DNA from 3 places in the Sphingomonas sp. GlSt437 genome. Region 2 is predicted to be linked to each of the others. Evidence: predicted binding sites of a transcription regulator. Region 2 holds the regulator's gene; each other region holds the start of a gene.
What was found. Region 2 encodes LexA, which represses DNA repair genes until DNA is damaged. Its sites were predicted from a motif close to GTTCCNCNCTTGTTCT; they were not measured.
Positions count from the first base shown of each region.

Region 1: the regulator LexA is predicted to act here: its motif matches at 2,047-2,062, upstream of ACLB0R_RS02230 (ImuA family protein).
Region 3: the regulator LexA is predicted to act here: its motif matches at 1,744-1,759, upstream of radA (DNA repair protein RadA).

Region 1 covers NZ_JBPGYA010000001.1:413,446-417,654, reverse strand. The annotation lists gene ACLB0R_RS02235 (Y-family DNA polymerase) at 1-1,342, opposite strand, end outside; gene ACLB0R_RS02230 (ImuA family protein) at 1,257-1,982, opposite strand; gene ACLB0R_RS02225 (hypothetical protein) at 2,122-2,991, opposite strand; gene ACLB0R_RS02220 (hypothetical protein) at 2,982-3,803, opposite strand; gene ACLB0R_RS02215 (hypothetical protein) at 3,875-4,209, opposite strand, start outside.
Region 2 covers NZ_JBPGYA010000002.1:132,356-136,564, forward strand. The annotation lists gene ACLB0R_RS10125 (GFA family protein) at 1-314, shown strand, start outside; gene ACLB0R_RS10130 (molybdopterin molybdotransferase MoeA) at 311-1,498, shown strand; gene lexA (transcriptional repressor LexA) at 1,556-2,233, shown strand; gene ACLB0R_RS10140 (ComEC/Rec2 family competence protein) at 2,145-4,209, opposite strand, start outside.
Region 3 covers NZ_JBPGYA010000003.1:90,571-94,779, reverse strand. The annotation lists gene ACLB0R_RS14340 (CvpA family protein) at 1-317, opposite strand, end outside; gene radA (DNA repair protein RadA) at 350-1,723, opposite strand; gene ACLB0R_RS14330 (glutathione S-transferase family protein) at 1,919-2,620, opposite strand; gene ACLB0R_RS14325 (glycosyltransferase family 4 protein) at 2,696-3,844, shown strand; gene ACLB0R_RS14320 (PadR family transcriptional regulator) at 4,011-4,209, opposite strand, start outside.

The sequences.
Region 1 (4,209 bases), on a different contig from region 2:
CGCGCTTCACCCGTCGGCGCATGCCGCGCCAGGTGAAGTATACGGGCGGATGGTCCGGCAGTAGGGCGACGGTGTCGATCGGTTCGGGCGGGGCGAGCAGGCGCGAGGGCCGTGGCCAGTGGCCCGGCCACTCCGCGCCGGTCTCCGGCGCCAGCGCGTGGATGCGCCGCACTGAACGCTCCGGTACATCGCTCGCCACAGGCGCCGCGCGATAGAGGTTCGCCTCGCCAACGCGATTGGCGAGCAAATCGATCAGGCCGGACACATCCGGCTCCGGCTCTTCGACCAGGCTCGACGCCGCCTGCTTCGGCGCCAGCGGTTCTGCGAAGGTGGCGGCGAGCGTCATGACCTCGATCCCGAAACCCGGGTCGATGGTCTCGATCTTGTCGCAAAGCAGCCGGGTCATGCGCTTCGCGTCGCGCAGGGGCAAGCCGGTGCCGACGCGCACCGCCTGCGCGCGATTGTCGACGCGCTGGCAGATCAGATCGAGCCGTCGCGCGCCGAGGCCCTTCAGTTCCAAGGCGTCGCAGAGCTGGACGGCGAGCTTGCCGATATAGCGCGCGATCGTCTCCGCCGCGCCGATGGGCTCGGCGAAGGCGCGGCGGACTTCGATCAATGCCTCGGGACGGACGGGCTCGATCGGCTCGGCGAGGCGGCCGGTCGCCTGGTCAAGGCGCCGGCCTACTTCGGGACCGAAGCGCAGCGTCAACGGCGCGCGTGGTTGCGACAGCAGGTCGGCGACACGCTCGAATCCGAGCACCCGAAGATCGGCCACCAGGACGGGTGCGAGCCGCAGCGCCGCGAGCGGCAGCGGCGCGACATCGCCTGCGACCGCCCCCGGCTCCGACACAAACCCTGGCCGGGCGCAGAAGCGCGCCAGGGCATGAGCCGCGCCCCAGGAGTCAGCGATGGCGGCGCGGGCGCGCAGACCGACGCTGGCGAGCTTCTCCACCAGCATCGCCACCATGGCGGCCTCGCCGCCATGGAGGTGATCGGCGCCGGTGGAATCGATGACGATGCCGTCGGGCGGATCGGCGGCGACGATCGGCGCAAAGCGTTGCAGCATCCAGAGCGCCACCCTCTCCAACGCCTCGGCGTCCGCCGCCGTGTCGGCGTCCTGGATCACCAGGCCCGGCACCAGCGCCTGGGCCTTGGTCGCGGGCATGCCGACGCGCAGGCCGGCGGCCTGGGCGGCGGCATCCGCCGCCAGAACCACCCGCCTTTGCCCGTCCCGGCCGGCCAGGATCAGCGGCGTCTCAGGCGGAGGCGCTGTGTTGCCCGCCTTCCGCCTGACCCGGTCCGTGGACAAGGTCGGCAGGAAGACGGAGATGACCCGTGTCATCGCACGCCTCCAGTTCGAAGTCCGCGCTCTCCCCGGCGCGGCAGCGGATCAACTCGACCAGCCAGCGCGGGCGGCCGACGCCCGGGACAGGCAGCGCGGTCGAAGGCAGCGCCGAAATGCGCCAACGGGTCGTGGCGGCGGTGGGCTGACCGAAATCCGACGCTTCGGTCTGCCGGCGCCAGCGACGCAGCGCGATGCCGATTGTTCCAGACCCTTCGGCGGCGAGTTGCAGCCGCCGGGAGGCTGTCATGTTTAGCCGGGCGACTTCCGCCACCACGGCGCCGAGACCGCCGTGCCGCAGGCCCTCCTCAACACAGGCGAGGACCGTCTTTTCGTCGCCACCCTCGAGGTAGATGACGCGGTCGGATTTCAGACCCGCTTGGGAAAGCGCCGGCGCGAACAGGTCTGGCCTGGTGACACACCAGAGCACTTTGCCCCGCGTGCGCGCTGCAATGCCGGCCGAAAAGAGTGCGGCGGCGGCGCCATCGATCGCCCCGTTCCCGCCGCCAGCGACTTCATGCAGCGCACCGCACGGGAGCCCACCGTCTGGAAGGCGCGAGTCCACTGCGGCGAGACCGAAGGGCAACACCGTTGTGCCACGCCGGTGCCGCCCCTCGATTTGGCGGACTTGGGCGCGCAAGGACTCGATAGCGGACAGCGGCCGCACGTGTAGCGTTGACCTCTTGAGCGGAAGGGGACATAATGTTCCTTATTTGTTCTACACAGCATGCGTCAGAGTCAAGAGCTGTTGCGCGCGGTCGTAGGCAACCGTCCGACGATCACCGTCCTCGATACGCCATTGGGTCAGGGTATCGGTTGACCGTGCCATCGGGGTTCAGGCAATCGGCGCGGGATGCTTTTAGAATGAGGCTGCTGGACTCGTAGATGACCCCGCCGAGCCGCCAACTGAAAATCCCTCGCTGTTCGACAAAGGTCAGCAATGGCGCTCCGCTGCAGCCGCCAAGCGCCCAATCGCTGGGGATGCTGGGACGCAACCCGACATCGAAGTCATGCTCATGGTCGAACACCAGAGTGATATCGGTGTTGCTAACGCCACTGGCAACGGCGAGCGCGGTGTAACCGACCCAATCGATTTCCACGAGCGAATTACCCCGATAGGGGCGCATCTCCCGGCCGTCGCCAGGAAAGCCCACAAAGAAGACGCCGCAGTCGATCGCCGGCGGCGCGGGCGGCCACGACATCTGACTGCCGGTCAGGATGATCTTGCCGTTGGCGTAGTTGGCAAGCTTGTCGACTTCGTCATGGGCGACCCGGAACGTCGCAACGTCGTAGGCAGAGTCAGAGGCGATGTGTCGGCTCGCCAAGTCGAAGCGGACATCGCCGACCATGCAGACTGCGTCGGGGTGCTCGTTCTTCGCCGCAAGGAAGCCCTGATAGACATGGTTCGCTGTGACCAGAAACGGACCGGCGCCGCAATCGAGCAGAAAGGCGGACCCGTTGTCGAGGATCAAAGGCTTGCGATCGCGCGCGGTGATCCAGCAGATCGGCATGACATAGCTCGCGGCGAGGTCCCGCATCGCCTTAGCCAAACCGCCGCGCATCAAGCGGATCGCTTCGTCGCGCGAGGGTTGGCTGACGGAAGCCAGCCCGGCGGCGGGTTCTGCGAGATTTCTCCCTGCTACGGCCACGGCGCCTGTTCTGCCCGGAATTCACGCAGACACGCTTCGATCTCCCGGTCGCATTTCCCCTCGGGGTCGTCGAGCCACTCCTTCCAGTCCGGGGTCTGCATCAAGTCGAGCACGGTGGGTTCACGGCGATCGGGATCGTCGAGGGTCTCACCATACTGCTTGCGCACCAACGGCGCGGCCAGTTTGGGTGGGATCGGCACGCGGGCGTGCGGATTATGATACAGGTCGATCACCAACGCGCAGCCCGAAGGTTGGCGCATCACCGCGACCGCGCTGATCGAAGTGTTGTCCTGGCGGGTCAAGGCCGCTTTCCTTCCGTATCGCGTCCCAAGGAAGCGCGGCTCGTGTGCCGGGTCAGCCGAGACCTCGAAATGCAGTGTGTCGCGGCCGAACATGGCTTGGAGGACGTGAACCCGCTCCAGGTGAAAACCGATCGTCTTGTCGAAGAAGCAGACGACGGTGGGGAAGCCCCGCTTAGACGCCTTCCGCAACTGGGCTGACGCGGCCTTGATTGGCCGCCGCAGCCTGGCGCCTGGGTCGACCCAGCGAAAGCCGGCGCCGCCATCCAGCATCTCGCCCATCAGCGCAGAATCCTCGGGCGTTTCGTCGAGTTCCTTGATCTCGACGAAGCACCAGTGCGGCTGGAGGTGGAGGGCGTAGTCGGGGCGCTTATGGCCTGGGGTATGCGCTTCGCGGATGCGCCGATAGGTGACGCCCTGTGCTCGGCACCAGGCTTCGAAGGCGAGTTCAGACTTGGTGGACACGACACTCATGGCGGTCGGACTGGTCCGGGTTGCAACTGCGTCGGTCAAATGTGGCGTGCCCAGCCTGCCGCAACAAGTCCGCCGGCCGGTCGGCGCTCTCCACCTCATTCAGGCTGCGCTCAATCGTTCCGTCGCACGAAGGCCCCAAGTCCGGCGAAGATCTGATCGACGGTCGCCAGGCAGTGCTGCACGAACGTCTCGCTCAGATAGAAGACCCACGGTTTGCCGTCGCTGGTCGCCTGGTTGAACCAATCCTCTGGCCAACCGGCCGCCACGATTCTGCGTTCGAACGCGCTCCGCTCATCATCGGGCCACTCAAAGCCGAGATGGAACATCTTGTTCCGGTAGCCGAAGAGCGCCGACAGCGTCTTGTGCAGATCAGCCGGCAGGTCTGCGGCAAGTCCGGTCGCATCTGCCAGCTCCACAATGCCGTCGACCAGATGAGGCCGATCCG
Region 2 (4,209 bases):
GCACCGGTAGCCTGTTCAGCATCGCCGCCTTCTTCGCGCGCGACGACGTCGTCACCGCTGGCGGCAACGCCGTGTTCGAGCGGCCATCGGCGAGCGGTCATCCTGTCGCTTTCCATTTCTGCCCGGCCTGCGGCACCAGCCTGTGGTGGGAAGCGCGCCGACTGCCCGAGCTGATCGGCATCGCCGTCGGCGCTTTTGCCGATCCGGATTTTCCCATGCCCGAGCAAGCCGTCTGGGCCGTGGATCGCCACGAATGGCTGGCTCTGCCGCCCGATATGCCGCTTCACGAGCGCAACCCGGTGCGCAACGGATGAGCGGCGGCCTGATTTCGGTCGCCGAGGCGCAGGCGCGGCTGCTTGCGATGGCGACGCCGGTCTCGAGCGAGTCCGTCCCGCTCCGCCAGGCCGCCGGGCGCCGGGCAGCCGAGGACATCATCGCCAGGCGCACGCAACCCTATACCGACCTCTCCGCGATGGACGGCTATGCGATCCGCTATGCCGATTTGCCGGGGCCGCTTACCCTGATCGGCGAAAGCGCTGCGGGGCATCCCTTCGCCGGCACGATCAACCCCGGCGAGACGGTGCGCATCTTCACCGGCGCGGCACTCCCTGCCGGCGCCGATACGGTGATGGTGCAGGAAGAAGTGCGCGCCGATGGTGCGGCCATCGCGCTCATCGGCGAAGGGCCACCGCGCCAAGGCGCCAATGTCCGCCGCCGCGGGCTGGATTTCAGCGCTGGTGACGCACTCGTCGCGCGCGGCGAGCGGCTGACGCCGGCGCGGATCGCGCTCGCCGGCGCCGCAGGCCATGGCGCGCTCGCCGTCAACCGCCCCATCCGCGTCGCGCTGATCGCGACCGGTGACGAGCTCGTTCCCCCCGGAACCGACGCAGCCGAGGGCGCACTCCCCGAAACCAACGCGGTCATGCTGGCCGCGTTGCTGGCCGATCTGCCGGTCGAAATCAGCGACCTCGGCATCATCCCTGACCGGCTCGACGCGCTGACCAAAGCCTTCGCCAGCGCCCATGCCGATCTGATCGTGACGACCGGCGGCGCCTCGGTCGGCGACCACGATCTGGTGCGCCCGGCGCTGCAGGCAGCGGGCGGCGCGATCGATTTCTGGCGGATCGCGCTCAGGCCGGGCAAGCCGATGCTCGCCGGCACGCTCGGGGACGCGCTGGTGGTGGGGCTTCCGGGCAACCCGGTCTCCGCCTTCGTGACCGCCCAGCTTTTCGTCCGCCCGCTGATCGCGGCGCTGGGCGGCGCGCGCGATCCGCTACCACCGACGATGACCGCGACGCTCGACAAGCCGCTTCCGGCCAATGACAAGCGCCAGGATTATCTGCGGGCGCGCGTCGATCAGGGGCAGGTCAGCGTGGCGAAAGTCCAGGACAGTTCGATGCTGCGCGCGCTCGCCGCTGCCAATTGCCTCGTCATCCGCGCACCGCACGCCCCCGCGGCCGCTGCGGGCGATCAAGTACAGATTTTACCGATCGCTTGACTTCGCGAATCATGTTTCCTAAACGTTCGGCGTCCGTTCTGGGACGGAGGAACACGAATGCTCACGCGCAAGCAGCACGAGTTGATCTGCTTCATCGATGACCGCTTGAAGGAAACCGGCGTCTCGCCCTCGTTCGAGGAAATGAAGGAGGCGCTTGACCTCAAATCCAAGTCGGGCGTGCATCGGCTGATCAGCGCGCTGGAGGAACGGCAATTCATCCGCCGCCTGCCCAACCGCGCCCGCGCGCTCGAAGTGCTGCGCATGCCCGAAAGCGGTCGCGGCGGCGCTGCAGTCAAGGCGGCGAGCCCGTCGGTACCCGCCAATGTCCGCGCCATGCCGCAGCCCGCCAACGACGTGATCGAAATCCCGCTGCATGGGCGGATCGCGGCGGGCTTGCCGATCGAGGCGTTCGAAAGCCATGCGAGCCTGGCGGTGCCGGCCGCCTTGCTCGGGTCGGGCGAGCATTATGCGCTGGAAGTATCGGGCGACTCGATGGTCGATGCCGGCATTCTCGATGGCGATTATGCGCTCATCCGCCGCACCGAAGTCGCGCGAGATGGCGAGATCGTCGTGGCGCTGATCGACGAGATGGAAGCGACGCTCAAATATTTCCGCCGCGAAGGCGCGATGGTGCGGCTCGATCCGGCTAATCGCGCGTACGATCCGCAGCGATACGAGCCGGGTCAGGTCCGCATCCAGGGCAAGCTCTCGGGCCTGCTTCGCCGCTACGATTGATCGGAATGACCGGCGGCGCGCGCCAGGGGTGCGCGTCGCCGGGATGATTGACGGTGGCGATGCGGCCATCGGCCAAGGTGATCGAAATGCCGCCGGTTTGGGCGAGCACGGGCCGATCGAGCTTCAGCCAGCGCGGCGTGCAACCGCGCGGCAAGCGGCGATCGCTGATGACGATATCGGCGGCAGCACAGGCCGGGATGAACGCGGCCCAGGGCACGGGATAGGAACTGCGCGTCGCCAGCACGCGCCACGTCCGGCCGCCGCGCTTGATATCGGCGATACACAAATCCTGGCTGCACCGCGCTTCCGGCTGGTCTGACAGGAAATCGGGATCGTCGATCGTGCCGCCAATCTCGGCGAGCATCGCCTGGGTGTAATCACCCGCACGATCGCGCAGCATCGCGATACCACCATGCGCATCCCGGATAGCGACGTGGCGTCCATCGCCCGTCACCAGCACATCCGGCGCCGGCGTCAGCAACGCCCAGGCCGCGCCGACCAGCGCCGGTGCCAGCCCAAGCAACCGCCAGCGCGTGCGCCACAGCCCAAGCCATAGCAACCCCGCCATCATCAGCGCGAACGCGCCCCACGGCATCGATGGCAGCGCCGCAACCGCGCCCGGCAGGCCAGCAACATAATGCGCGATCCACAGCAGCAGATCGATCGCCTTGCCCGTCGCCCACCAGAAAGGCGCGCCCAGCCCCACCGCATCGGCCAGCAACGCCAGTGCCTCGGCCGGCATGATGACAAAGGTGGTCAGCGGAATGGCGACGATATTGGCGACCGATCCGTACAGCCCGGCGCGATGAAAATGATAGACGCTGATCGGCGCAAGCACCGCTTCGACGACGAGACCGGTCAAGAGCAGCGACGCGACCTCGCGCCCCTGCCGGCGCCACCACGCCTCCTCGCGCTTCATCAGCCAGCCCCGCACATGCGGCTCGTCGTGCAGCGCAACGATCGCGGCGACGGCAGCAAAGGAGAGCTGGAAGCTCGGCCCCGCCGCCGCTTCGGGCACGGTCAGCAGCACCGCGACCGCGCCGGCGGCAACCAGCCGCAGCGTCATCGCCTCGCGCCCCAGCATCAAGGCGGCGAGCACAAGCAGCGCGGCGACGCACGACCGCACCGTCGGCACCTCGGCGCCGGTCAACAGCGTGTAGCCGATCGCGGCGACCGCCCCTGCCCCCGCCGCCACCATCGGCAACCGCACCCGCAACGCCAACCACGGGAACAGCGCGAGCAGGCGGATCACCAGCACCATCGTCGCGCCGACCGTCGCGGTCAGGTGGAGGCCGCTCACCGACAACAGATGCGCGAGGCCCGCGCGCCGCATCGCATCGGCGTCAGCCAGCGGGATCGCGCCCTGATCGCCCGTTGCCAGCGCGGCGGCAATGCTGCCCGCCGGCCCCGGCGCGCTCGCCTGGATATGCGCCGACAGCGCCTCGCGCACGCCGTTCAGCCAATCCCAGGCGGACGAGGTCGTGCCGCGCTTGACCAGCTCGACCGGACCGAACCCCCGCCCCGTCGCGCCAACGCCATCGAACCACGCGACCTGCGCATAATCATAAGCGCCAGGCAACGCCGGCGGGGGCGGCGGCAGCAGCCGGGCGCCGAGCCGGATCACCGCGCCATCGGCCAGCCCTGCCGGCACATCCGCCATCTGCAGGTTCACGCGCAGATGCGGCGGCAGCGTCGAGACTCTGGCGGGCTTACCCTCCCCGTCCGCCAGCAACCGCACCGGCGCCAACCGCAGCCGCACCAGCCCGCGCGGCGGCAGCGGCTCGATCCGCTCGACCCGCGCCTCCAGCCGCACGATCGTCGGCCCGGCCAACACCGGACCACGCACCCATTCCGCTCGCGCCCAGAGCATCGCCAGCCCCAGCGCCGTCGCCAGTGCCGCCATGCCCAGCGCGCGCGGCGCCCGTCCCCCGCCCGGCAAGGCCAGCCCGATCAGGCCAATCCCGCCCAAGCCAGCC
Region 3 (4,209 bases), on a different contig from region 2:
CCGAAGCCGAGCGCGCGGTCGACCGGGCCGAGCACCGAGGTGCGGGTGCGATCCCCCACTGCCCGGGCAACCGCCCGCCCGCCGAAATACGTCCCGCCCGCGATGATCGCAAAGGCCAGCACCGCCGAGCCGGCGACCGTGCCGACCATGCCGGTCAGCATATGCGTGACCGGTGCGTGCAGCAGCTTCAGCGCGAAGACGATGAAAATCCAGACGACGAGCGACAGCACTTCAGTCACAAAGCCGCGCATCAGCCCCATCACCGCGCCGCCACCGACGAGCAGCAGCACAACGATATCAAGCGCGGTCAGGCCCATCAGCGAATACCCCGGGTAGCGAGGCGAAACGGCTAGCCCCGCCCGAGCAAATGGTCAACGAGCGTGCCCAGCGTGCGGAAGCCCGTCAGCCGCATCGCACCCGGCTCGGCGCCGGCACTGGCGGGGACCAAAGCACGTTCGAATCCCAGCTTGGCGGCTTCCTTCAGGCGCAGCGCGGCGTGCGCGACGGGCCGCACTTCGCCCGACAGCGCGACTTCGCCAAACGCCACCGCATCCGCCGGCACCGGCCGCTCGCTCAGCGCTGACACTAACGCGGCTGCCACCGCCAGGTCCGCCGCCGGATCGGCGACGCGATAGCCGCCCGCGACGTTGAGATAGACCTCGCATGCCGAAAAGCTGAGCCCGCAGCGCGCCTCCAGCACCGCCAGGATCATCGCCAGCCGCCCCGAGTCCCAGCCGACCACGGCACGACGCGGCGTTGCCCCGCTCGCCAGCCGCACCACCAGCGCCTGGATTTCGACGAGTACCGGCCGCGTCCCTTCGAGCGCGGGGAACACGACCGTCCCGGTCACGCCCTCATCACGCTGAGTCAGGAACAGCGCGGAGGGGTTGGCAACCTCGGCCAATCCACCCGCTTCCATCGCGAACACGCCGATCTCGTCGGTGCCGCCGAAGCGATTCTTGATCGCGCGCAGGATGCGATATTGGTGGCTGCGCTCGCCTTCGAAGCTCAGCACGGTGTCGACCATATGCTCGAGTACGCGCGGGCCGGCGATGCTGCCATCCTTGGTCACATGGCCGACCAGCACCAGCGCGGTGCCGCGCTCCTTGGCGAAGCGGATCAGCTCCTGGGCGGAGGCGCGCACCTGGCTCACCGTGCCTGGCGCGCCTTCGATCAGGTCCGAATGCATCGTCTGGATCGAATCGATCACGAGCAGGCGCGGCGCGGCGCCTTGGCCGAGCGTGGTCAGAATATCGCGCACCGATGTCGCCGCCGCGAGCTGCACCGGCGCGGTGCCAAGCCCCAGCCGTTGCGCGCGCAGCCGCACCTGATCGGCAGCTTCCTCGCCCGACACATAAGCGACGGCGTGCCCGGCGAGCGCCATCCGCGCTGCCGCTTGCAAAAGCAGGGTCGACTTGCCGATGCCGGGATCACCGCCGATCAGCGTCGCCGATCCTTCGACGAACCCGCCGCCCAGCGCGCGGTCGAGCTCCGCCACGCCCGATGCGAGCCGCGCCGGCAGCGCGACATCCTCGTCGAGCGCGACCAGCGCGATCGCGCGACCGCCGCCTTGCAGATTATGCTTGGCGGCAAAGGGCGTTACGACCCCGCCGGCTTCCTCGATCAGCGTGTTCCAGTCGCCACAATCGGCGCACTGCCCCGCCCAGCGGTGGCTGACGGAGCCGCATGCCTGGCAGACATAACGCTTCTGGGGTTTCGCCATGGCAGGGAGCTAGCAGAGTAGGAACGATAGGGGAACAGATTTCCGTGTTTTCGCAAAAGCTGTCCTGTTTGATATGCTCGTCATTCCCGCGCAGGCGGGAATCCATTCTGGCTGGCGTTGAATAGCTTTAAGACGTTTAGCGATAATGGATCCCCGCCTCCGCGGGGATGACGATCCGTTACGGGAGGCGAGAGCCTAACGCCGCGGCGGCGAGTTCAGGCCCTTTTGCACTGCCGGCCGCGCCAGCCCGCGTGCCAGCCACGCCTTCACATTGGCGAAGTCATCAAACCCGACCAATTCGCCATTGCCATAGAAATTGACGAGGGCGTTGACCCAGCCGAGCATCGAGATGTCGGCGATCGAATAATCGCCGAGGAACCAGTCCTTGCCCGCCAGCGCCTTGTCCATCACGCCGAGCAGCCGTTTTGTTTCGGCAAGATAACGGTCGCGCGGGCGCTTGTCTTCCCACTGGCCGCCGGCGAATTTGGTGAAGAAGCCGAGCTGGCCGAACATCGGGCCGACACCGCCCATCTGGAACATCACCCATTGGATCGCCTGATACCGGCCGGCGGGATCGGACGGAATCAATTTGCCGGTCTTGTCGGCCAGATAGAGCAGGATCGCGCCCGATTCGAACAAGCCGATCGGCTGGCCGCCGGGGCCATCAGGGTCGATGATCGTGGGGATTTTGCCGTTCGGATTGAGCGACAGGAATGCCGGATCCTGCGTCTCGTTGGCCATGATGTTGACGAAATGCGGTTCGTACGGAAGCCCGATCTCTTCGAGCAAGATCGACACCTTCACGCCATTGGGCGTCGGCACCGAATAGAGCTGCAATCGATCCGGATGCGCCGCAGGCCAGCGCTGGGTAATCGGGAACGCGGAAAGATCGGCCATGGCGGGGCTCCTTGCGAGATAGGGTAACACGCGGGAGATAGGCATTGCGCTTGCCACCCGCTATGGGCGGCAGCGATGGAGCCTTCCCAACTGCGCGTCGCCCTGTTCAGCGGCAATTATAATTACGTCCGCGACGGCGCGAACCAGGCCCTCAATCTGTTGGTCGGGCATTTGCTGGGCGCGGGCGTGACGATGCGCGTCTATTCGCCGACCACGGCCAAGCCGGCGTTTCCGCCGGTGGGCGATCTGGTCGATGTGCCGGCGATCGCCGTGCCGTTTCGCCCGGATTACCGCCTTGGGCTCGGCTTGCCGCGCCGGCCGCGCGAGGATGTCGAGGCGTATCGGCCCGATATCGTTCATCTCTCGGCGCCCGATATTCTCGGCCACCGCGCGATCAAATGGGCGAAAAGGCACGGCATTCCGACGATCGCGTCGCTGCATACGCGGTTCGAGACCTATCCGGCGTTTTACGGCCTGGGTTTCCTGGAAAAGCCGGCGATCCGCATCTCGACGCGCTTTTACAACAGCGTCGACAAGGTGCTGGTGCCGAGCCCGAGCATGGGCGATCTGCTGCGCCAATGGGGGGTGACGACGCCGATCGGCATCTGGTCGCGCGGCATCGACCATGATCGCTTCAATCCGTCGCGCCGCGATCTCGAATGGCGGCGGTCGCTCGGCATCGGCGACGACGAGGTAGCGGTCAGCTTTCTCGGCCGGCTCGTGCTGGAAAAGGGCCTGGGGATTTTTGCCGACGTCGTGGCGGCGCTGAAGGCACGTGGCGTGCCGCACAAGGTACTGGTCGTGGGCGAAGGGCCGGCGCGCAGCTGGTTCGCCGAGCGCGTGCCCGATGCCGTGTTCACCGGCTTCCTGTCGGGCAACGACCTTGGCCGCGCGGTCGCGAGCATGGACGTGTTCTTCATGCCGAGCACAACCGAGACGTTCGGCAACGTGACCACCGAAGCGATGGCCGCTGGCGTGCCGGTCGTCGCTGCCCGCGCGACGGGATCAGTCGATCTGGTCGATGACGGCGTGACCGGCTTTCTGGTGCCGCCGACAGATGTGACCGCTTATGCCGACGCCATTCAGCGGTTGATCGAGGATCCGGCGCTGCGCACGGCAGCGGGCCGGGCGGGCCATGTGGCCGCCCAGCCCTATGTGTGGGACAAGGTCAACGCCGCCGTGCTCGACGAATATCTCGCGCTGATGGCGAGCCGAGCCGGGTAGAAATCCTCCCCATTCATGGGGACGACCCGACCCATCATCCCATCTCCAACGTCATCCCCGCGAAGGCGGGGATCCATTGGCACCGGACGTGGTAAATCCCATTGACGTAAGCCCGAATGGATTCCCGCCTGCGCGGGCATGACGAGTTCGTGGAGACAGCCGGGAGTTAACCCAACCGCTCGATCTTCTGCGCGGCTTCGTCGATCAGCGCGACGATGTTGTGGAGCTGATCGTCGGCAAGTTCGCCTTGCGAAAACTTGTTCCACAAGACCGTGCGCAGATTGTGCATCGCGCGCCGCACTGACGTGGCATCGGTACGCTTGCGCGCCGCACCCAGCTCGGTCAGCCGCGCAAACAGCGCCTCG